DNA from 3 places in the Glaciecola petra genome. Region 2 is predicted to be linked to each of the others. Evidence: predicted binding sites of a transcription regulator. Region 2 holds the regulator's gene; each other region holds the start of a gene.
The links. The regulator sigma-54, encoded in region 2, starts transcription at its own class of promoters, with help from an activator protein. The targets are predictions, from matches to a motif close to GTTGGCACGNNNNTNGNNT.
Positions count from the first base shown of each region.

Region 1: the regulator sigma-54 is predicted to act here: its motif matches at 3,482-3,500, upstream of RM552_RS15890 (PEP-CTERM sorting domain-containing protein).
Region 3: the regulator sigma-54 is predicted to act here: its motif matches at 3,880-3,898, upstream of RM552_RS09750 (LiaF domain-containing protein).

Region 1 is NZ_JAVRHX010000006.1:93,670-101,590, forward strand. It holds gene gmk (guanylate kinase) at 7-666, shown strand; gene RM552_RS15880 (hypothetical protein) at 716-994, shown strand; gene RM552_RS15885 (DUF1835 domain-containing protein) at 1,356-2,621, shown strand; gene RM552_RS15890 (PEP-CTERM sorting domain-containing protein) at 2,690-3,391, opposite strand; gene RM552_RS15895 (cytochrome-c peroxidase) at 3,870-5,297, shown strand; gene RM552_RS15900 (TetR/AcrR family transcriptional regulator) at 5,300-5,869, opposite strand; gene RM552_RS15905 (YHS domain-containing (seleno)protein) at 6,083-6,529, shown strand; gene RM552_RS15910 (hypothetical protein) at 6,559-7,032, shown strand; gene RM552_RS15915 (S-methyl thiohydantoin desulfurase family protein) at 7,084-7,921, opposite strand, start outside.
Region 2 is NZ_JAVRHX010000004.1:273,905-281,825, forward strand. It holds gene RM552_RS14130 (calcium/sodium antiporter) at 164-1,147, shown strand; gene RM552_RS14135 (KpsF/GutQ family sugar-phosphate isomerase) at 1,264-2,226, shown strand; gene kdsC (3-deoxy-manno-octulosonate-8-phosphatase KdsC) at 2,227-2,781, shown strand; gene lptC (LPS export ABC transporter periplasmic protein LptC) at 2,778-3,338, shown strand; gene lptA (lipopolysaccharide transport periplasmic protein LptA) at 3,388-3,933, shown strand; gene lptB (LPS export ABC transporter ATP-binding protein) at 3,936-4,664, shown strand; gene RM552_RS14160 (RNA polymerase factor sigma-54) at 4,879-6,387, shown strand; gene hpf (ribosome hibernation promoting factor) at 6,411-6,698, shown strand; gene ptsN (PTS IIA-like nitrogen regulatory protein PtsN) at 6,781-7,224, shown strand; gene rapZ (RNase adapter RapZ) at 7,233-7,921, shown strand, end outside.
Region 3 is NZ_JAVRHX010000002.1:432,935-440,855, forward strand. It holds gene RM552_RS09735 (hypothetical protein) at 1-134, opposite strand, end outside; gene RM552_RS09740 (carboxylate-amine ligase) at 145-1,140, opposite strand; gene ilvA (threonine ammonia-lyase, biosynthetic) at 1,609-3,144, shown strand; gene RM552_RS09750 (LiaF domain-containing protein) at 3,164-3,817, opposite strand; gene plsB (glycerol-3-phosphate 1-O-acyltransferase PlsB) at 3,996-6,428, opposite strand; gene lexA (transcriptional repressor LexA) at 6,669-7,289, shown strand; gene coxB (cytochrome c oxidase subunit II) at 7,603-7,921, shown strand, end outside.

The DNA.
Region 1 (7,921 bases), on a different contig from region 2:
GCTAATATGACGCCAATCAAAACGCAAAACTCGAAACAACTTGGCAATCTTTTTATAGTTGCAGCACCCTCAGGTGCAGGGAAATCGAGCTTAATCTCGGCCTTAATTCAACGTGCTAACGAAGGTCACTTATTCAATCCTGCTCAGTTGTCAGTGTCTCATACTACGCGCACCCCTCGAGAGGGAGAAGAGGATGGACAACACTATCATTTTGTTAGTAAATCTAGTTTTGAGGAGTTAATTGAAGCCGATGCTTTTTACGAGTATGCCGAGGTATTTGGTAACTATTATGGCACCTCCAAATCAGCCATTGCCGATAAGCTAATACAAGGGGTAGATGTTTTTTTAGATATAGATTGGCAGGGAGCAAGGCAGGTAAAAGCTGTTAATCCTGAGGTGATATCTGTTTTTGTTATGCCGCCATCTGAAGCTGAATTAAATGCGCGTTTGGTGAGTCGAGGTAAAGACGCTGAATCGGTAATAAATGATCGTATGCAACAAGCAAAAAGTGAAATGCAACATTACAACGAATTTGACTATGTTATCGTGAACGACAACTTTGCGCGCGCTACCGAAGAAATGATGACAATTGTTAAGGCGGCAAGCTTGTTGTGTGGCAAACAAGAAATTAGGTTCAGCGAGTTGTTCGCAAGTTTAGTAGACTAAATGAATGCGGCCATATGATATGGACCAGACAGAGTCAAAAGGATAATTTATGAAGTATGTTGCGATTAATCGTTGTAATAAAAGTCTTTGCATTCTGTCTTTTATGGTCGTTTTCTTGACTGGATGCGCCACAAGTGATGAGCTAGCCACGCAATCTTCAGAGGGTGTCGTTGCCTGTCCAAACTTTCCTGGAATGGAAAATAATTGTGATTTTGATTACAGTCCCGCACAAGATTTTCATGCTGAATATAGTCAGCAGTTACTACCAATAAACGAGCGGGATGCAATTATCAGGCAAGAAAGGGAAGACGCTGATGACCACCGTTGATCACCATAATATTTGGATAAAACATTGCTGTTAACACCAAATGACAGTGCATAGTTTGCATCTTGTAGCCAAGTTACATCGAGTAAATAATGCTATTCCCACGGTTAATCAGTCCCGCTTGGCTAGCTGTAGCAATTGACATTTCGCTTAGTAAATCGAATCTTCATTTTTTATTGCTTGGTTTGCAATGTCAGCGTTTACTAGTTAGTCTTTACAAGCGTTAGCCTAACGCTTGTATTACTCGCACAAAGAACTCGGTTCAGGGCTTTTGAAAAGACTTTTCCTGTTATTACAGGATTTAAATTTTACCTTCTTTTAAACTTCATCTATGGCGAGTGTGGAAGTTGTAAAAGGGTATTCAATGAAAAGTAAGAATCAATTTTCGATTAGTCTCGAGAAACAAAAGAAAACAGCAAAAAAACGGCTGAAATTAATCCAAAAGGGTGATGCAAAGGCATTATCTTTTATTCAAAACTACCATCCGCATTTTAATTCGATTGATAAGAAAAATATCCAACTTGCCGATGTCCAGTTTGCGCTGGCACGTGAGTTAGGTTTGCCATCGTGGCCAAAACTTAAGCAGCACATAGAGGAACTAGAACGACACAAACAGGCAATTAAAAACAAAGAACATGCATTAGATAGAGACCTAACTACCTTGCATATTCGCTGCGGTCACGACATTCAACGACAACTCAAAATTTGTGGGTTTGTTGGTGAATTTTTGCCACTGATCGACCCTTTATGTATAGGGCCAATTTCTGCCAATGACCAAGACTTTATTGCAAAACGTGCTCAATTTGTTGCAACTACACTTATACCAATAATGGGTATTAGCAAACCTGCTCAGCATATTATCCAAGCAGAATTAAAGAACATACAAATACTATTAGACGATAAATTTGAGAGACTTGTTTTTTGGGTCGAACATGATAGCTATGATCAATTTATGCTTTTACGTGCATTGGCATTGCTTTCATCAAAAGATAATACGGTGATAGAACTTATCGAACTAAACAATTTTCCGGGTACCCAAAGGTTTATTGGCTTTGGCCAACTACCGGCAGAAGCCATTCGCGCTTGTTGGCAATTGCGCAAACCAATAACAGCAAAATTACAAAGCCAGGCAAATACTTGCTGGCAGGCCTTAAGAGCATCAAAACCAGATTTGTTAATCAATATTATTAATCATCATGAATTAGACTGTTTACCTAACATGAAAAATGTCCTGTTTCGGCATTTACAAGAGTTGCCAAATATACAAACGGGTTTACGCCTTACACAAACCCTCGGTTTGCAAGCGTTGGAACGACTAGGCGACAATGTTTCAATGAAAACATGGTTTAAAGAGTACCAAGAAAATGAACCTTTGCCATTTTTGGGAGACATGATGTTTTATGCACTCATGTTGCCACTGGCCGGCAATGATCACTCTTTTTTTACTATTGAAGATTCGGATAAGCATTGGCAAGAGCAGCGTTTTTGTATCACCGAACAGGGTATTGCTTGTTTATCGGGTAAAAAATATATTCAGCAATCATATTCGCTTGGTGGAACCGCTATAAAGAAAAATAACTCGCTAAGTTGGGATCATCAATCCTTAGCTAGTTTAAGGTCGAATGAATAAGACAGGTAAAATTAAAAAAGCCAATTGTTTTGCAACAATTGGCTTTTTGTTTTGTTCAGCTAGTGTAATTACTTGCTGATTTTTCTACGCATACCAAGGGCTAGTAAGCTTAAACCTACAAGAGCGATAGTAGCAGGTGAAGAAGCTTGTACAGGAGAAGTACCTTCTTCAGTAGCTCTATTACCTACATCATACCAACCTTGACGAGCAAAGCTGTAAGATGTGATATCACCATTAGTGTAGCCAAAGTTTGACCCAGTAGAGTAATGGAACCAAATACCAACAGAACTATCGAACTGAATACCAGCGTAGTCTGCAGCAGTATCAGCAGTATTCCAGCTGTTAATTCCGCTTACGTCCATATCTAACTCAAATCCTCCACCCTCTACTGCTGAGAATGTAGTCGTATCTAACAAAATTCCTGGGGTGTTGATACTGTTTGCATTGTTTTGACCATTGTAGGCATAAGTACTAGCAATACCTGTTTCCATGTCGCCATATATAATCGCTAATTCATTTACGTCAGCGCTTTTAGGGTTTCCACCCGCGTTTACGACCAACCAGAATCCGTCGACTTCTTGTGTACCAGAAAAATCAACGTCAAAAGTGAATCGTTCATTTAAATCGTCATAAGTTGTTACTAGATCAGTAATTTGATCACCTAACGAACCACCTGCACCTGGATTTGTTTGAAAAGTGTAAAGGGCGGCTTGAGAGCTTGTTGCTACTGCGAATAATGACCCTAAAAGAATAGTTTTCCATGTCTTCATTTTTTTACTCCAAAAATGACTAGTTTAATACTTGCTAAAATTAGCGTTGAGTTGTACAGGTGATAAACAACCTGCTCACAGATTAGCCTTAAGCAATTGTCATGCCAACTAAAAAGCACATTAAAAACAATGATTTATAGAAACCTTAAATGACGCTGTAAAATTAGCTGACAAATCGATAACTAACAAATTCACCTTAAAGTTTGCATCATCACATACTATATTCGGCGAGTAGAATGTTCATTTTGAGGATATGTAATTCTCTTCCCAGAGTAAATTCGGTTTCAAATAATGTCGTCAGATATTTTTACAATCGATCTATTTGAAATTTTAAGTTGTTGTAATTTAAAGAAAATAAAATAGGCACGGTAATTGCTATACGTGAGCTATTGAAATAAAAATATAAAAAGCTCATACCATGTTGGATAAATGCTAGAAAATTCTAGCGCTGTATTAGTAAATAAAAAAGGTATTGGCAATGGTAGTTAAAACACGCATTATTATTTTGAGCTCGGCATTATTCATCGCGGCGTGTAACGGTGAAGGTATAACGGTTGTAGAAACTGAACAAGCTGAAATCACGCAAACACCTCAGCAAATCGCTTCTGATGAGTTAAAACAATTAATCTCGGAAGTGTCTCAAGGTGAAGGTTTAAATGCATTTTTATTGCCAGAAAGTAATGATTTTAGCAATATTCCTCAAGATCCAAATAACGTAATTACTGCCGAAAAGGTAGAATTGGGTAAGCTCCTGTTTCATGAGACTGGTTTGAGTACGGCAGGGGTTAATAGCAATATGCAAGGCACTTGGTCTTGTGCCAGTTGTCACCATGCAGATGCGGGCTTCAAGTCAGGTATTAAACAAGGAATTGGTGAAGGAGGCTCTGGTTTTGCAAACAATGGGGCTTCTCGAGTGTTAGCAAACGGTTTTTCAATGGATGCCAGCGAGCCTCATCTTAAGCCTGATGTTCAGCCGGTTACCTCACCCACTATTCTCAATACTGCTTATCAAGACGTCATGCTATGGAATGGTCAATTTGGTAATGCTATTAATGGTATAGTCAATGCTGGTATTGATAGAGAAATATTAGCCACACCGGGCACACCAAAAGCAGAAAATAATAGACAATTATCTGGCCTAGAAATTCAAGGCGTTGCAGGGCAAACAGTACATCGGCTTAATTCGGAAATAGATTCTTTAGTTCAAATGAACCCGGAATATGCAAGCTTATATGAACAAGCTTTTCCAGATGGTTCTAGTGACGTAAAAGAAGACGTTTCAAAAGCAATTGCTGCCTACGAAAGAACGGTATTGGCAAATCAATCTCCTTTCCAACTTTGGTTAAAGGGCGACAATGACGCGATGACTTTGCAAGAGTTACGCGGAGCTAACTTGTTTTTTGGTGAAGCAAATTGCTCAGCTTGTCATAATGGTCCAGCACTTAGCTCAAATGTGGGTGCTACTGAAGACGAAATTTTCTTTGCTATCGGCTTCGATGATTTTTCAAGGAATGATCCCGCAGTAACGGGTTCGGTTGATGACGCCACTAGCCAAGGTCGAGGGGGGTTCACGCGTGACCCAAGCGATAATTATCAGTTTAAGGTGCCAACTTTATATAATCTAGCAGATACTAATGTGTTTGGTCATGGCGGTTCTTTTTCTGCAATAAGAGCTGTTGTTGAATATAAAAATGCGGCTATTTCACAAAAAGACATTCCAGCTAGTTCACTTGATCATCGTTTTGTTCCCTTGGGCTTAAGCAACGAGGAAATAAATGACCTAAGTGTGTTTTTAGAATCTGCTTTACACGATCCAAATTTAAAGCGCTACGTCCCAGACAGTCTGCCGTCGGGTAACTGTATCACCGTTGCGGACGAGCAATCAAAAATAGATATGGGCTGTTAGGTTTAAGATTCTATATCAGCAGTTACAAAAAGCGCGGCAATCTTTTTTGCTTCTAAAGCCGCGCTTTTTTTATCCATCACATACGCATACACAATTGATCCCTCTAACAATAGGTTCAATTTTAGCGCAGTCTCTTTAGGGTTCTCAATACCAGCTTTTATGGCAAGGTTTTCAATGTATTGCTGAATCAGTCTTTTATGTTCAGCACATATCCGTCTACCAGCTGCATTTTCTTCAGAAATTTCACCCGCAGAGTTGGTAAATAAACATCCATTAAAACTAGCGCTGTTAAACCATAGATTATAAAAGTCGAAAATAGCTAAGATCTGAAGTTTCGGATCATCTGAAGCTTGTTCGGCATAACGCATCAACGCATTTCGACCAACTTCGTCATCTTTTCTGAGAGACGCCAAAACAAGGTCGTCTTTTGTTTTAAAGTGATTATAGAGGGTTTTTTTAGAGACATTAGCTTCTTTGATTATATGCTCGACACCTGTTGAATTGATGCCAAATTTCTTAAATAGGACGATTGCGCTATCAATAACGACTTCTCTTTTGGATAGTTGTGGCATATCGATAATCCTATATACAAATAAAGTAAACTTTAAAGTTTACAATGGTTCACAAAAAAATGTTGAAGCAATTGAAATTTTTCAATTGCTTCGCCGGTTATATCAATGTAACTGGTATAAAACGAGTTGACATAGTAAACCATTGAGTTTAGTTTTAATGACTGTCGATGTGATAATACCAATTTATCAATACAAACTGAACAAGGAAATAAAATGCGCATATTTACTTTATTAATATTATTAGTTTCAAGTACCGTTGCCTTTGCCAATGCGCCGGTGGAAACAGGCACCTTTAATAACAAAGCAATTTATGGATATGACACAGTCGCTTATTGGACAGACAACAAAGCTCGAAAGGGAATTGACGAATTTGTATACACGTGGCGAGGAGCACAATGGCATTTTGTTAGCGCTGAAAACAAAGCGTTGTTTGTTGCTGATCCTGAAAAATACGCGCCTCAATATGGTGGATACTGCGCCTTTGGTATGGCTAACGACAAATTGGTCAGCATTGATGAAGACGCTTTTCAGATATACAAAGGTAAGCTTTACTTAAACTACAGCAAGCGGGTTGCTGAACGGTTCAATGAAGATTTGGACTATTTTATTGCTGAAGCAGACAGAATATACCCAGAAAAAGTAGATTTAAATACAAAATAAAACCATGAAAATATAAAAAAGGACTCCTCATGTTATCTAAATATCTAACAAAGAAGAATGTTATTGCAGTGATGGTCATTTACATTAGCATTGTATTCATACAAGCCTTAAGGTTTAAATTTACTGACTCTACCGAAACCTTACATATTTTCGGTACCTTAAATGATTGGGCATTTGAATCATTTGGCATAGAAGGTCTATTCTTACCACCAGGTATATTTAATGCATATGTGATTGGAACAAGTGAATTAATCGCATCTTTAGTAATGTTAGCAGGACTATTTACGGCTAAAAAATTCCTCATTCCAATTGGCGCGGCGATGTCTTTTGGTATTATTTCAGGGGCAATTTTCTTTCATTTATTTACACCTCTAGGTGTTGACGTATTAGGGGATGGCGGCTTGTTGTTCACCTCAGCTTGTGGGATTTGGGTCGTTTCTGCAGTGTTAATGTGGCTTACAAAACACGAAGTGCTTGGCTTGTTAGTTAAAAAAAGCACTTAGAACCCAAGCGCCGTCATTTGCATAATTTAGCATTTGACGGTGCTTAAACAGTTAACGTTTATTTAACTGGCTTAGTCGAATGTAGTCTGTGTCAAAACCAAAACATCGAGGTGACACAGCCTCTAATGCCCGCTCAGTTGTGAAGAAAGTGGGGCATTCTACAGCAAAAACAGCAACTCGTTGGCCGTACTTTAAACGCTCTGCATTTATGGGTACCGTTGTTTCGTAATCAACAATAACAATTAGGTCGGGCACCATAGCTACTAATGTTTCGATGCCGTTTTCATCAGCTGTACTTGCCAGTAAATATTCATTTTTTATTTTAATCCTTAGCGGGTTTTGGTTTTCTTCAAAACTCGAGATGGTCGCTTCGCCGATATCATAACCGCCAATAATTCGGGTTGCTTTGTCACTCACTTTGCCGCAATACAATAACTGACACGCGCCATATTCTGAACGCTCAAATAAGTTGCTTAAGGGGGCTTGTGCAAGTGTTGCTATGCCTCTAATGGCATTTAGGGTTTTGCCTATGGCAATGGCAAAGGATAAAGTCCCTGGAATGATTGCGCTTTTGAGGAACTTGCCAGTCATGGGGTGTTCAACCGCAGTGATCATTCCCCCAGATGCCATTGACATAGCCCTAATATGTCGCTCGTAGGTGGCAGTTGTTTGTGCACTATAAGTCGTTATATTACCCTCATAGTCAGCCGATACTGCTGGCGTAGGCTTGGCCCCTGCAATTGCATATGTCATCATTTGCGCTTCTGGCAAGGCTCGCCCCATCCCGTCGCCATCGACAACAGGAATGTTGTAAATAGCGGCAGCAATAATAGGGATCAGTGAATTCCCTCCGCCTATTTCAAAACTTACTAAAGCATCTATTTTTTTA
Region 2 (7,921 bases):
AAGTAACAAAACGTACATTTTGTGGATATATCTTATTTATTTTATGTTTTAAGTGATTTGTTCTATTGAAATCGCTAGAATTTGCTCCAGTTATAAGGTCAGCATATATTAACTCAATTAAAAATTGGGTTGTGCCTTTGTCCCATGAAAAACGACCTTATAGTTGTTAATAGAAGAAGAAGCCTTTGTGTTATTGATTAATGTTGTCATTTTTGTAGTAGGTTTAGTCGTTCTAAGTTGGAGCGCAGACCGTTTTGTTTATGGTGCCTCAGCTTTAGCCAAGAATATTGGCGTCGCACCTATGATGATTGGCCTCACTATTGTCGCGATGGGCTCCTCCGCGCCTGAAATTGTGGTGGCTGCAACGGCTTCACTAGCAGGCAGTAGCGACACTGCTGTGGGCAACGCACTTGGCTCAAATATCACTAATATCGCTCTAGTGCTTGGCATAACCGTATTGATAAAACCCTTGCTTGTATCGTCTTCTACTTTGAAACGCGAACTGCCGCTTATGCTAATAGTAACGCTTATAGCCGTTTATTTTTTAGCAGACAGCCACCTATCAAAAATTGAAGGGGTTGTTTTAATTACCCTCTTTGTGCTTGTGATTGCCGGAATGGCAGTTTTGTCATTTACAGTGGAAAAAAACGATCCTCTAATTGCCGAAACTGAAACTGAAGTACCTAGTGATGTACCCACGCCAAACGCGATTTTTTGGGTGATTGTTGGCATTATTCTGTTGCCACTTAGTGCTCACTTTTTAGTCGAATCTGCTGTTCATATAGCCAGACACTTTGGTATAAGCGACCTTGTCATTGGCTTAACTATTATCGCAATTGGTACTAGTTTGCCCGAGTTAGCCGCAAGTATTGCTGGTGTTTTAAAAGGTGAAGATGACCTCGCATTGGGAAATATCATTGGCTCAAACATATTCAATATTTTAGCGGTACTAGCAATGCCTGGCTTATTAAACCCTTCTGTTATTGATGGCAATGCAGCTAACAGAGACTCGCTAGTTATGTTAGGCTTATCAATATTATTATTTATTTTTTGTTTTAACTTAAAAGGGACTAGACGCATTAATCGAATAGAAGCCAGTATTTTATTAGGCATATTTATTGGTTATCAATTTGTGTTGTTTTCCTGATTTTGTTTAGCTGTTTTAGTTTAGCTATTTGGATGTAGCCATTTTTAATATGGTGCAATAAATTGTCGTTTAAGGTTATTGGCCCGACTCACCTAATTTAGCTGTAAAGAATTGATATGACTTATATACAATCTGCAAAACATACATTCGATATTCAAGTCAAAGGATTGCAAACGCTTGCAAGCTCTCTCGATGAAAGCTTCGAAAAAGCATGTGAACTGCTGCTTAATTGCGAAGGAAAAGTTGTAGTGTGTGGCATGGGTAAATCAGGTCATATTGCGAATAAAATTGCAGCAACATTGGCTAGCACGGGCACTCCTGCTTTTTTTATGCACCCAGGCGAAGCCAACCATGGCGATTTTGGCATGTTAAGTCAAAATGACGTGTTAATTGGTATCTCTAATTCTGGCGAAACGAGCGAGTTAATAGGCTTATTACCGTCAATAAAACGCATTGGCGTGCCGATTGTCGCAATCAGTAATAATATGACCAGTAGCTTGGCCAAAGCTGCAGCAGTTGTGCTTAATTTACATGTTGAAAAAGAAGCATGCTCATTGGGTTTAGCCCCCACTACCAGTACCACCGCGACGCTCGTCCTTGGTGATGCACTTGCCATAGCATTACTTGAAGCTAAGGGATTTACTGCACAGGACTTCGCTTTTTCTCACCCGGGTGGAGCACTTGGAAAACGTCTTTTATTGCAAGTATCTGATGTCATGGTAAGCGGAAAAGACATGCCTATTGTTAACGACAGCGCCACATTAAAGCAAGCCCTACTGGAAATATCGTCCAAAGGCCTAGGGATTACTGGCATTGTGGATGGCGACAATAAACTTATTGGCATCTTCAGTGATGGTGACTTGCGCCGAACTTTAGATAAACAAATAGATATCCATACCGCTTTAGTGAGAGATGTAATGACTCAGGGCGGTATTAGTTTGCTAGAAAATAGTTTAGCAATCGATGCAATTAATCTTATGCAAAATAAGCGTATAGCCGCTTTGTTTGTATTAAACCAAAAAAATCAGCCCATCGGCGCTCTTAATATGTATATGCTGCTTAAAGCTGGGGTAGTGTAAATGTCTGAAATTAAAACCCTCTACGGCACTGTTTCTGCGTCGGTTTTTGAAAAGTGTAAAACCATCAAACTGGTTGTATTTGATGTTGACGGCGTTTTCAGCGACGGCAATATTTATATGGGTAATAATGGTGAAGAACTCAAAGCATTTAATACAAAAGACGGATATGGCATAAAGGCCCTAGCAAGTTGCGGCATCCAAACGGCAGTGATTACTGGCCGACAGTCAAACATTGTCGAAAAGAGAATGCAATCACTCAACGTGAATTACATTATTCAGGGGCGCGAAGATAAAAATACCGCAATGATTGAATTAATGGAAGTAAGTGGGTTTAAAGCTTATCAAATAGCGAGTATGGGCGATGATATGCCAGATTTAGGCTTATTTGCTCACAGTGCAATAAAAGCAAGCGTAAATGATGCGCACCCAATGGTAAAAAGGGAAGCAAACTACATCACAAGTTTAGGCGGTGGCAAGGGCGCAGTTAGAGAGTTTTGTGATTTGTTTTTGCAAGTAAATAACAAATTAGAATTTAGTCATGGTGCAAGCTTATGAACCGAATAGGATGGAGTATTGCGCTAATTTTCTCAGCGGTGTTAGCACTTTATTTACCCACACTATTGGAACCAGAGGACGCATTAAATGAAAACAATAGAGATGGTTCACTTATTCCCAATTACAAAGCAGTGAACTTAAATAGCAAATTGTATGACAAAGAGGGTAAGCTAAGCCATCAAATGGCTGCAGAACAAATGGAGCATTATGAAGAGTTAGGCTTTGCCGTGTTCACCAACCCTGTTTATACGCTTTATTTAGATTCGGGTGAGCCATGGCAAGTAACCGCCAATGAAGCAACCTTGCACGACAATAATCGCATTCAGTTAGAAAAGAATGTTAAGATTGTGAATCTGCGCACCGAAGAGTATGTGCGTGAAATCAACACCGAGTATATAGAAATAAATTTGCAAAATAAGACCTTAATGTCCGATCAGATCGTCGAAATAAGCGGACTTGATTATTCTGTAGTAAGTGTCGGTTTATTTGGGGATTTAACAACCCAACAATACGAGTTAAAAGATCATGTACAAACACAATTTAAGCCTAGCTTGTAAAATAATCGCGACATCTGTCTTGTTAGCTTCAATTCAGGTGGCGCACGCCATGCAAAATCAACAAAGCACGGCTCAAGATGAAAGTGCTACAGCCTCAAAAGTCGATGCCATCAGTACTGACTTTAACTTACCTGTTACCTTAGTATCGAATAGTCAAACACTCGATGGCAAAAAGAAAACCTCTATATTTATTGATAATGTAGTGATTAGACAAGGTAGCTTGGAAATATTGGCACAACGAGTAGAAGCCGATGCGGCCGCCGGTAAAGGCAAAGAAATCATTATGGCCAGCGGCAACCCTGCCAGCTATAAACAACGCTTAGAAGACGGTACTATGGTTGAAGCACGAGCTAACGAAATAGTATACGAAGTCGGAGCTCGTACAATATCACTCAAAGGTGTGGCATCTATTGTACAAAACGAAATTCAGGTTACTGGTGATTCCATCGTTTTTGATATGGCAAAGGAACAAATTCTCGCATCTAGTACAGCAGATAGCAGCGGCCCAGTTACCACTGTACTGAGCCCTGGTGCATTTTCAAATAGTACACCCTCAGATAAAAGTAAAGAGAATGAAAACGAGGAAGACGAATAGTCGTGAACAGTACACTTTGCGCAAAAAACTTAGCAAAATCATATAAATCGAGACAAGTCGTTAGAGACGTTAGTATTGAAGTCTCCACTGGCCAAATTGTTGGTTTACTTGGTCCTAATGGCGCGGGTAAAACAACGACCTTTTATATGATCGTAGGCTTGGTTCCCTTAGACAAAGGTAATATTTTTATAGATCAAATAAATGTGAGCATGCAACCAATGCACGAACGCGCCAGGCAAGGTATTGGTTATTTACCACAAGAAGCATCCATTTTTAGGAAATTGAGTGTTTATGAAAACCTGATGGCTATTTTGCAAACACGCAAAGATATTTCAAATAACCAGAGGGAACAAATAGCCGACGAATTACTCGACGACTTTAATATCAATCATATACGTAATAATTTGGGCATGAGCTTGTCTGGTGGCGAAAGAAGACGGGTGGAAATAGCAAGAGCGCTTGCAGCCAACCCTAAATTTATTTTACTAGACGAACCATTTGCAGGTGTTGACCCAATTTCTGTAAATGATATAAAGAAGATAATATACCAATTAAAAGAGCGCGGTATAGGAGTACTGATCACTGACCATAATGTCAAAGAAACCCTAGATGTATGTGAAACAGCCTATATTGTTAGTCATGGCGAATTAATTGCTTCTGGAAATGCGCAAGAAGTACTATCAAATCAAACAGTAAGAGATGTATACTTAGGTGAGCAATTTTCTTTGTAGTTATTTTGAGTAAACTTTATTCGATTATTTAAATAATCATGCAAAAGAATGGACGGTGTTTGTCGATGTAGTAATTGAGGAACACTTAATATAAGTACATTAAAAGAATATGTTATATTGAGAATAAGCAAGGCGATACGAGACTGTTAAACAAATTAATTTTATAGGTGATTATAGCTAATATGTGTGAATCGTTTGTAGTGATAGGAATGTAATGAAACCTTCTTTACAGCTTAAATTTAGTCAACAGCTAACAATGACGCCACAGTTGCAGCAGGCGATTAAGTTGTTGCAACTCTCCACATTAGACTTACAACAAGAAATTCAAGAAGCCCTCGATTCTAACCCCTTGTTAGAGTCACTCGAAAACGAGAGTCGTGATGACCGCAACCAAAGCGAATCCGATTCTGAAACAGCGGGCGCGTCGGCAAGTGCATCAGAAAATACCGAAACACAAATCAATGGCGAGAAAGATGGCTCTGATCAAATGGACAGTCATGAGGCTTTAGAAAATAAAGAATTGCCCGACGACCTGCCAGTAGATACCTCTTGGGACGAATACCTAGGCTCCAGTTCAGCGCCTACTAAAATGGTGGGCACCAATCCCGATGACGATTTTATTTATCAAGGTGAAACTGTTGAGAGCATTCAAGACCATCTAATGTGGCAAACAGAAATGACCCACTTTAGTGAAACAGATAAATCTATCGCCATCGCTATTATTGATTCAGTGGATGAATCAGGTTACCTGACAGTGAGTGCAGAAGAGATACTAGAGAGCTTAGATGACGCCGAAATTGAACTTGACGAAGTAGAATGCGTGCTCAAACGAATTCAACGTTTTGACCCAGTAGGCGCTGCAGCTCGCTCGGTACAAGAATGCTTGTTAGTACAATTGCAACAGTTTGACGAGAATACACCATGGTTGGAACAAGCACGCTCTTTAATTGAAGAACATAGCGATTTAATTAGCAGCAAAGACTACCGTACGTTGATGCGTAAAACACGGCTTAAAGAAGACCAATTACGCGAAGTCATGCGTTTACTAAAAACCCTAAATCCCCGTCCTGGTAGCGTTGTTTCTGCGAGAGAACCTGAATATGTCATACCCGATGTCAACGTTTACAAGAAAAAAGGAATTTGGACGGTAGAATTAAATAATGAAGCATTGCCGGCTTTATCCGTAAACGAAACTTACGCTCAGTTGTCAAAAACGACAAAAAATCCGAACGATTCTCAATATATCAAGTCTCACTTACAAGAGGCAAAATGGTTTATAAAGAGTTTAGAAAGTCGTAACGAAACATTACTCAAAGTGTCGCATTGTATTGTCGCAAAGCAACGAGAATTTTTTGAGCAAGGTCCAGAAAAAATGCAGCCCATGGTACTCAATGATGTTGCTGAAATGGTAGATATGCACGAGTCGACCATTTCTCGAGTCACCACACAAAAATATATGCATACCCCTAGGGGAATATTTGAGCTGAAATACTTTTTCTCTTCTCATGTGTCAACAGACTCAGGTGAAAACTGTTCGTCTACTGCTATTAGAGCCTTTATTAAGAAAATGGTCGCTGACGAACCATCCCATAAACCATTAAGTGACAGCAAAATTGCACAAATGCTCGCTGAGCAAGGCATAAACGTTGCTAGGCGAACAATTGCAAAATATCGGGAGTCTTTAAACATTCCCCCTTCCAATCAGCGAAAAAGTCTCGTGTAAACGAGCAAAAGAGGATTATTTATATGCAAATTAACCTGACAGGTCATCATGTAGAAATCACCGATTCATTACGCAACTATGTTGATACAAAGTTTGAAAAATTAGAGAGGCACTTTGATCATATCAACAACGTACATGTAATTTTAAACATCGAGAAATTGAGTCAAAAAGCTGAAGCTACAATGCATTTAAACGGTGGTGAAGTTTTCGCCAACAATGAACATACCGATATGTATGCAGCCATTGACGGCTTGATAGACAAGCTAGACCGACAGGTTATTAAGCATAAAGAAAAGTTAAAACGACATTAACTAGAGCGACTCAAATGCCAGCTCTATACTTTTAAGCTCCTTTAAGAATAAACGATATACTAACCATCGTTAAGAAATATCAATGATAATAAACGACATCATTTCACTCGACCGGACTCAATGTTCGGTTGAGTGCAACAGTAAGAAACGCATCTTTGAAATCATTTCTCAAATTGCTGTGAAACAATCTCCTGAATTAGACCAACTTGAAGTGTTAAGTAGCTTAATTAGCCGCGAAAAAATGGGCAGTACTGGCATAGGCAATGGCATCGCGTTACCGCATGGCAGGATAAAAGGCCTGGCCAATATGATAGCTGTAATTGTGACAAGCAATCACCCAATTGAATTTGATGCCATAGATGGTCATCCAGTCGATATCTTCTTTGCTATCTTGGTACCAGACGAGCAAACAGACCAACATTTACAAGCGCTTTCAGGTATCGCGCGCAAATTAAGTAATAAAGATATTGTAAAAGCCATCCGAAAAGCAGAAACTAAAAACCAAATAGTGGCAGCTTTGGCATAATAAACATCATGAAACTGTTAATAATAAGTGGGCGTTCAGGTTCTGGAAAGTCAATCGCTTTAAGAGCTTTAGAAGACTTGAGCTATTATTGTGTTGATAATATTCCGGTTTCACTCTTGCCCACGCTAACACATACAGTAGTTGAACAGCACGAGCTTGTTGCGGTTAGTATTGATGTTAGAAACATGCCCGAAACAGAAAATGAAATTAGTGAGTTACTCGAATATCTCCCTGAATTTTGGGATATCACTATTATATTTTTAGACGCCAGCGATGACGTACTGATTAAGCGTTATAGTGAAACTCGGCGACTACACCCTCTTTTTAAACAAAGTAACTCCTTGATTGATGCTATTAGCGCCGAGCAAGAAATTCTGGTTCCTGTAGCTGAGAAAGCCGACCTTCATATCAATACTGATCAATTATCAGTCCACGATTTAGCCGAACTAGTTAGAGAACGTGTTTTGGGTAAAAAAAGCTCTGATTTGGTCATTGTATTCGAATCATTTGGATTTAAATATGGCCTGCCAAAAGACAGTGACTATGTATTTGATGTCCGCTTTTTGCCCAATCCACATTGGGAACCTGACTTACGCCCTTTAACCGGCTTAGATGGACCCGTCGAGCTATTTTTATCTGGGCAACCCCTGGTAATGAAGCTCATTTGGCAAGTACAAAGCTTTGTCACAACTTGGCT
Region 3 (7,921 bases), on a different contig from region 2:
GCTTTTTTTGCCCAAGCATCCAGTTTTTTTTGCGCAAAAAATATCGGATGATGCAAAAAAATCTCTGTTGATGGGTGTGGCCATCGTTTAGCTATGCGTTTTGAATTTATTAGCGCTTGGCGTGAGTACGCCATGCAAAAATTGTCATACAACTGTTGTTTCTTCTACGTTCACGTTAAAGTGTTCACAAAGCGTTTGCAATGCTGCCTCGGGAAGGCGTTTTTTAGTTTTAGCGATCAAGGTATGCATAATTGTGCTCATCTCTACTTGCTCATACTGGTCATTGAATAAGCAGGCATTTTTGCCATCACGCATTGCAATCCACCGATTTTCGTTGATAAGGCTAGTAGGTGCTTTCCAATTTTCTAATACTGTGTTTTTTCGATGAATTTGTTCAACAACTGCAAACATAAGCGTTAGCATTGCACTGGCTAGCTGACTGTTAGCCTGCATATCCATATTGCGCACTTCGATAGTACGATAAACTGGGTGGTATCGCGCATCAAACCAAAGCTCGGTAGTTCGTTCAAGGACTTTTTGATTAACCAAATGATTCAGCTTCGCTATTTCACTTTTCGCACTGCTAATAACGTCAGGTATGCCGGTGCGAGGTAAGCTAGAAAATGCAGTCATGCGGTAGCATTCCATTCCGGTATCTCTGCCAGCAAATTCACGTGAGTTTGCACTCATCGCTAAAAAAATAGGCAAATAAGAACGCAAGGTATTGAAGACTCTGGGCATATCTTCTTCAGTAATACCACCAATGTGACCATGCATGCCAAACACTAATCCGCGTTTTAGTACTTCACCGTAACGCTCTAAGGTCTTTCCATGATATTCAGTGTCAACTAAAGGTTCGTTTTGCCATTTAAGTGTAGGATGCGTACCACCAGCAAAAACAGTGGCGTCGTGAATGTTTGCCTGGGCGTGAAGCCATGCTCGACTATTTGAGCAATGGCGTGCTACATCTCGAAATGAAGTGAGTATATGGCTTGAAATCTCAACGACACCCAAATGTGTCTCTTTGCTTAGCGAAAAATTTTCAGTTGGCGAATCCCAGACATCAAAAGGAGGGAGGGCAGATTGTCTGCCATCCCTACTTAACCACATAAATTCTTCTTCTATCCCGTATGTAAGCATATCCGTCCCCGAATGCTTTTTACTTATTATTTTGAGACTCTTTTCACTACAAAAGTCTACTTTATGGAACCTATTCTACGATATTTTTTTAATAAGGTATACTTTTTTATATCTAGGAATAATTTACGATACTTGACAAGCTTTAGATCTAAAATTTTTTTCAATAATTTCAAAGATGTTTTACATTCTAAGGTTTTTAACTATTTTAGAATAATTTTGTGTTTCAGGACACTGTTGGGGCTTCGCTAAGTAAGAGATTTCTTTTCTAAAACCCTATTTATGTTGGGCTTTTTTCATTATTGACGAATTATGTTCAAGTATCTAAGCCTGGAAATTAAAATTAAAAACAACAAGCGTTACCCACATTTAATGTTTACAATATCTTATAAATATAAAAAGGAGAGACTGATGCCAAATTTGGGTTCAGTAGTAGTATATATCCGCAACTTGATACGTGAGCAGAATTAGATGATGAGAACTGTTTCTGAATATTTGGTAAACATACTTAAAGCCCCAATTTACGATGCTGTTAAAGTAAGCGATACAAGCAAGCTCGAAAGCTTATCAAAACAGCTGGGTAACCATATTTTCTTAAAACGAGAAGACCAACAGCCGGTTAAGTCCTTCAAATTACGCGGAGCTTACAACTGCATGGCTCAGTTAAGCAATGAGCAAAAAGCCGCTGGCGTTATCGCTGCTTCTGCTGGAAATCATGCACAAGGTGTTGCATACGCAGCGAATGCGATGGGCATTAAAGCGACTATCGTGATGCCTGAAACCACCCCCGATATAAAAGTAAATGCAGTCAAACACTTTGGTGGGGATTTTGCGACTGTCATTCAGCATGGCACCAGTTTTGATCAAGCGAGCGCATATGCTAGTCAATTATGTACAGAAAAATCTTTGTCTATGATCCCTCCTTTTGACCACCCTGACGTCATTGCTGGTCAAGGGACTATTGCCAAAGAACTCCTAGAACAATTGAACCATATTGATATTTTATTTGTTGCTGTTGGTGGAGGGGGATTAGCTGCTGGTATGGCAGTGTTTATAAAACAAATAAAACCTGAAATTAAAATTATTGCTGTGGAGTCAGAAGAATCCGCTTGCTTAAAAGCTGCGCTCGAAGCAGGTAAACCTGTCATGCTTGATCATGTTGGTATTTTTGCTGACGGTGTTGCAGTGAAAATAATTGGTGAGGAACCATTTGAGATATGCAAGCAATTTGTCGATGATGTGATGACAGTATCAAATGATGAAATATGTACCGCTATTAAAGATATTTTTGATGACACCCGAGTGATTGCAGAACCTGCTGGTGCGCTGTCGATTGCCGCTATCCGAAAATATTGTCGAGAGCATGAGACAGTAGGTAAAAGCATGGCCGGAGTGTTATGCGGCGCTAATATCAATTTCCATACTTTGCGTTATGTGTCGGAGCGGTGCGAGCTAGGTGAACAGAAAGAAGCAGTATTCGCAGTAAAAATCCCTGAAACTAAAGGTGCGTTCAAAGCTTTTTGTACGCTACTAGGTGGAATAGTAATTACCGAATTTAATTATCGTTTTAGCGGTACCGAAGAAGCACATATTTTTGTGGGCGTAAAGCTACGAAATGGCGCTGAAGAATTTGCAGCTTTGATGAGTAAACTGACTTCCAAAGGGTATGATTGTTTTGATATGTCACAAAATGAACTTGCGAAATTGCATGTTAGACACATGGTAGGTGGCCGCCCAAAAGTACAATTTGAAGAAAGTGTTTTTAGTTTTTCTTTTCCTGAGTATCCTGGGGCATTGATGCACTTTTTAAATACTTTGGGTGAATCTTGGAATATTACCTTGTTTCATTATCGTAATCACGGCGCCGCTCAAGGCATGGTATTAGTTGGTTTTGAACTGAGTCATGAACAAAGAGCTAGTTTCCAGCGCTATTTGGACGAACTCGATTTTGACGTCCGAGAACATGTTAATGATCCAGCTTATGAGTTCTTTTTATCCGCTCGCTAGTTAGCCCCAGTAGAGGCATTTACATCTTGTTTGGATCAAACATTTCTTTCATTTGATTAGCAAATGCAATAAATTTTTCTTTCACAGTAGTGCGAATTTTAATCGTCAAGTCACTTAAAATTATTACGCCTTCCACAGTGATTGTTGGCGCTTGAGAAGGGGCTATAGACGCAGCGCGGTTTTTTACACTGCCCAATACGCAAACCGCCTTAGAAACAATATTAACGTTTTCGGGCACAAAAATTCGCTCGCTACCCATGAAGCTAATTATTTTAATACGCACATTGGGTGAGGAAAACCGAGCATCAGTGAAATCTATTTTTGCGCTACCAAGAATAGAGTACACTTTGATTAATTTGGGTACTTCCCATACACCGCTACGGTCAGTTTCAGAAAGAACACTTATCATGTTTTCGCTTTCTTCAACTTCATTGTTGGCATAATTGACCGAGAATTGTTTTTGCTTATGTTGTTTTATTGTGTCATCAGGAGCGTCTGATAAATCTTCGATTTCATCTAGCATTGCCTGATTACTAGTCGCCGCAATGACTTTATCGAGCCTGCGCTCAAACGCTTCATTTGAGATAAAACCATGACTGTAGTTATGAATGAGGGTATCGATAACTTCTTCTTTTACCTGTTCTCTTGGGCGATCTTCTAACTTTACAGTCATTTTTATGTCCTTTAATTCTATTGGCGATTTTAGGGGGTTATTTCAGCCATGAGTCCATTTAAAAGCATAGCGCGTGCCAAAAATAAAATGATTTAAAAACAATGACCTATGTTTTTTGGGATTCATTCTGTTGAGTAAAATCACTACAACTTAGTGTATTTCGCAAAAAAATATGAGTTTAAATGCGTTCCAAATGTTGAATAATTTCTGGCCAAACAAGAGGTTCAATTGCATCTTTCAAAGTCTTACTCGCATCAGAAAAACCTAAGCTACCGTCTTCGTGGCTTTCAACAAGCTTGTTTTCGCGTAAAGCATTTACAAAAGTACCCAATACATTCTTGTCATAAAACTCAGGCGAGTGCATTCCAAATAAAATAGACAGTCTTTCTGCAACAGTAGTTGATTGGCGTTCTAATTGTGAGCGGCCAATATTTTTTTCGGTTTCTAAGACCCTTAATACAACGGCATACCGCTGCCAAGTCTCTTGCATACTCCGACTCATTAACCAAGCACTGTGAAATCCCTTCGAGCTTGTTTCAGGTATGCTAATTAATTCGTCAGACTGCTGCAAAAAGCCTTGTTGAAGTAAGTAAGGTAATAAAGAATCAACGTATGCAATGGCTTGTTCTATGTTCATATGCATAAAAAACTCACGCTTTAGCATTGGATATAGATCTTGAACTAACCCTAACAATGCCGATTTGCTTAATTTCTTATGGGCGAATACAGCTGCCATTACCAAGCTAGGAAGCGCAAACATATGCATAATGTTATTGCGGTAAAAGGTAAGTAGTAGAGCATTGTCTGGTTTGGGAGAAACCATTTCACCATACTTATCTTGGGTTTGTTGAAAGCGATTTAAGGCTAAGGTGCGATTAACAATTTCGCTTGCCTCTGCACTAGGGAAAGTAGCATCATCACTATATGGATTAGCTTTGAATATTGCCAAAAAGTCAGTGACGGCGGTGACTAATTCGTCTTTACTCATAATTTGTGTTTTAGATGACAATAAGCAAAAGGCTAATAGTGCAGTCCCATTTAATGCCGCATTTTTATTAATTGTGGTCATTATTTTGGTGGCAAGATTATTCACGGTAGGTGTTAGCCATTTGGGCTTTTTGTCGCCTTCAGGAATTTGTTCACGCCAGTCAGATACTTGTTCATCTAAGTATGTATGCAAGGCGATAGGTTCGCCAAAATTGACATAGCCATGCCCATAGTTTTTTAATTTTCTGATAGCAGAGAAAACTTGAGTAGGTGACTCTTTCTTCTTGGATTTTCCTTTGAGTTCTTTTTGGTAACTCTTAACTTCCATAACGTGCTCATACCCAAGGTAAACGGGCACGATAGATACGGGCCTTTTTACGCCTTTGGTTACAGCTTGTATGGTCATGGCTAGCATGCCAGTTTTGGGAGGTAGTAAACGACCTGTTCTGCTACGACCGCCTTCAGGGAAATACTTAACGGAGTAACCTTTATTAAACAGTAATTCTAGATATTCTCTAAATATTGAACTGTATAGCTTATTGCCTGCAAAACTGCGACGTAAGAAAAACGCCCCGCAGCGCCTAAAAATTGGGCCAGCTGGCCAAAAATTTAAGTTAATACCGGCAGCGATATGTGGCGTGACCAATCCTTCATGATAAATCACATAAGTCAGCAATAAATAATCCATATGACTTTTATGACAAGGTACATAAATAATTTCATGTCCATTGGCTGCTAATTCGCGCACTCTTTCTGCATGCGATACATCGATACCGTCATATATCTTGTTCCAAATACGCGTTAATAATCGGTCGGCAAGCCGTATTAGACCTTCGCGATAATCGGCAGCTATTTCGTCCACATATTTAATTGCTTTCTGCCGGGCTTTTTCTGGGCTGAGTTTTTTCTGTCGACTTTCTTCTTCTATCGCTTGTTTGACCGCTTTTGCGCCAAGTAACGAGTTATGTAGTGTTTCTCGTTCTAATAATGTTGGGCCACTTAATGTTTGTCGTTTACGCTGGAAATGAGTGCGTGCCACTCTTATTAATTTGTGTGCTATTTGTTGGTCACTGCCTTTTAAAGAAGCCATTTCCCGAGTTGAAACCGGTTTTGAATAACTAACAAAGTTGTCACGACCAAAAAATAAAACGATAAATGCCTTACGCAACCAATTTGGAGAAGCTTTTATGGCTAAAAGCTGTGCAAATCCAGATTTTTCCTTTCCTGCTGAGCGACCCCAAGAAATAAAAACCGGTACGACTTGGGCATCAAGGTCTTCGAATTCTCTATGCAAGTTAAACATTTTGGTGAAATTTTCTTCGATCGTGGTTGGCTTAATACGTTTAGTAAGAAGACTTTGGGGACGATCTAAATAATAACTACGATTATGCTCTTGGTTGACTAGGGTTAGTGGTTTGTTAGGAGCGGGTAAACCTAGCGCTTCGGTTGACTTTTGCAGTGCTATAGCATCAGTAAAAGATTTGGTTTGTAACAAGTATACAATAGGGCGAGTTTTGTCTATCCCCAGTTCGTTTGATAAATCGTTTGGCACGCTTTTTACTGACACCATCCAGCCGATGGGGGCGGCGATCAGTTTTTTGAAAAAGAGACCTATCGAATTCATAACTACTCCATTGTCGCCTTTGTACAGGCCATTTATGCCCGATATATTAACAGGCAAAGCCGCCATCTGCCTAGTTATATGGGGCCAAGTTAACAAAATAGAATACCATGGGTTAAACATATTTTTGCTATTCAGCGCATGATTTGATGTTCGTTGCTTTATTTTGGGTGGAAAAATAAAGTTGCTTCTAAAGCAATACTGGATATACTAGCAACAACTGTATAGAAAAACAGGCTGTTTATGCGTCCACTAACACCACGACAACAAGAAGTTCTAGATTTAGTCAAAACAACAATGATTGACACAGGTATGCCGCCTACTCGAGCTGAAATTGCGCGGCAATTAGGTTTTAAATCTGCTAACGCAGCAGAAGAGCATCTAAAAGCCCTAGCAAAAAAAGGTGTGATTGAAATTTTGCCTGGTACATCTAGGGGCATTAAATTAAATGTTGATTTGGAAGATGAAGTTGAAGAAGGTTTACCATTGATCGGTCAAGTAGCCGCAGGTGAGCCAATATTGGCACAAGAACATGTCGAAAATCGTTTCAAACTCGATCCAGCCATGTTTCATCCTCGCGCCGACTTTTTGCTTAGAGTAAAAGGCGAGAGTATGAAAAATATTGGCATAATGGATGGCGACTTGTTGGCTGTTCACAAAACTGACCAAGTTAATAACGGTCAGGTTGTGGTAGCCCGAGTTGATGAAGATGTTACAGTCAAACGTTTTGAGCGAAAGGGTAGCGAAATTTTACTGCATGCAGAAAACGAAGAATTTGCGCCAATACGGGTAGATCTTGCTTCTCAATTTTTCACGATTGAAGGTCTTGCAGTAGGCGTTATTAGAGATCACGCAGGATTATAAAACATACTATTGAGTGTTAAAAATATTATTAGATCACAAGGCAACGATTAAAAGTTGCCTTTTTTGTACATAAAAGTTTCCTTCACCACGAAAAACTCGAGCAAAACAGAAGAAAAAAGTAACAAAAAACTAGACTCTTAACCTGATTTGTCCGATGATTATATAGGTATTTACATAATCAAAACAATTGCATTACTAGTTATTAATCTAAAGTCGAAAAAATACCATGAAAGCACTGCCGCTTTTTATGGTATTAGAGTTGTAATGCATAAATGGGAGTCCTAGTGTGAAGCTTGTAAAATTCATTTCGTGGTTGTCTTTGGCAACAGTCGGCTTTTCAGCAATTGCAGTCGAGACCGGAAGATCCGATCTTAACTTACGCAAAGGTGTGTCTGATATTAGTCATCAAGTTTATGATTTACATATGTTGATGTTCTACATCTGTGTAGTAATCGCTGTGGTCGTGTTTGGTGTCATGTTTTATTCCATGTTCGCTCACCGCAAATCTACAGGAGCGAAACCGGCTAATTTCCATGAAAGTGTGAAAGTCGAAATCGCGTGGACTGTCATTCCATTTCTAATTCTTATTTTTATGGCGGTTCCGGCAGCGAATACCCTAATTGATATGGAAG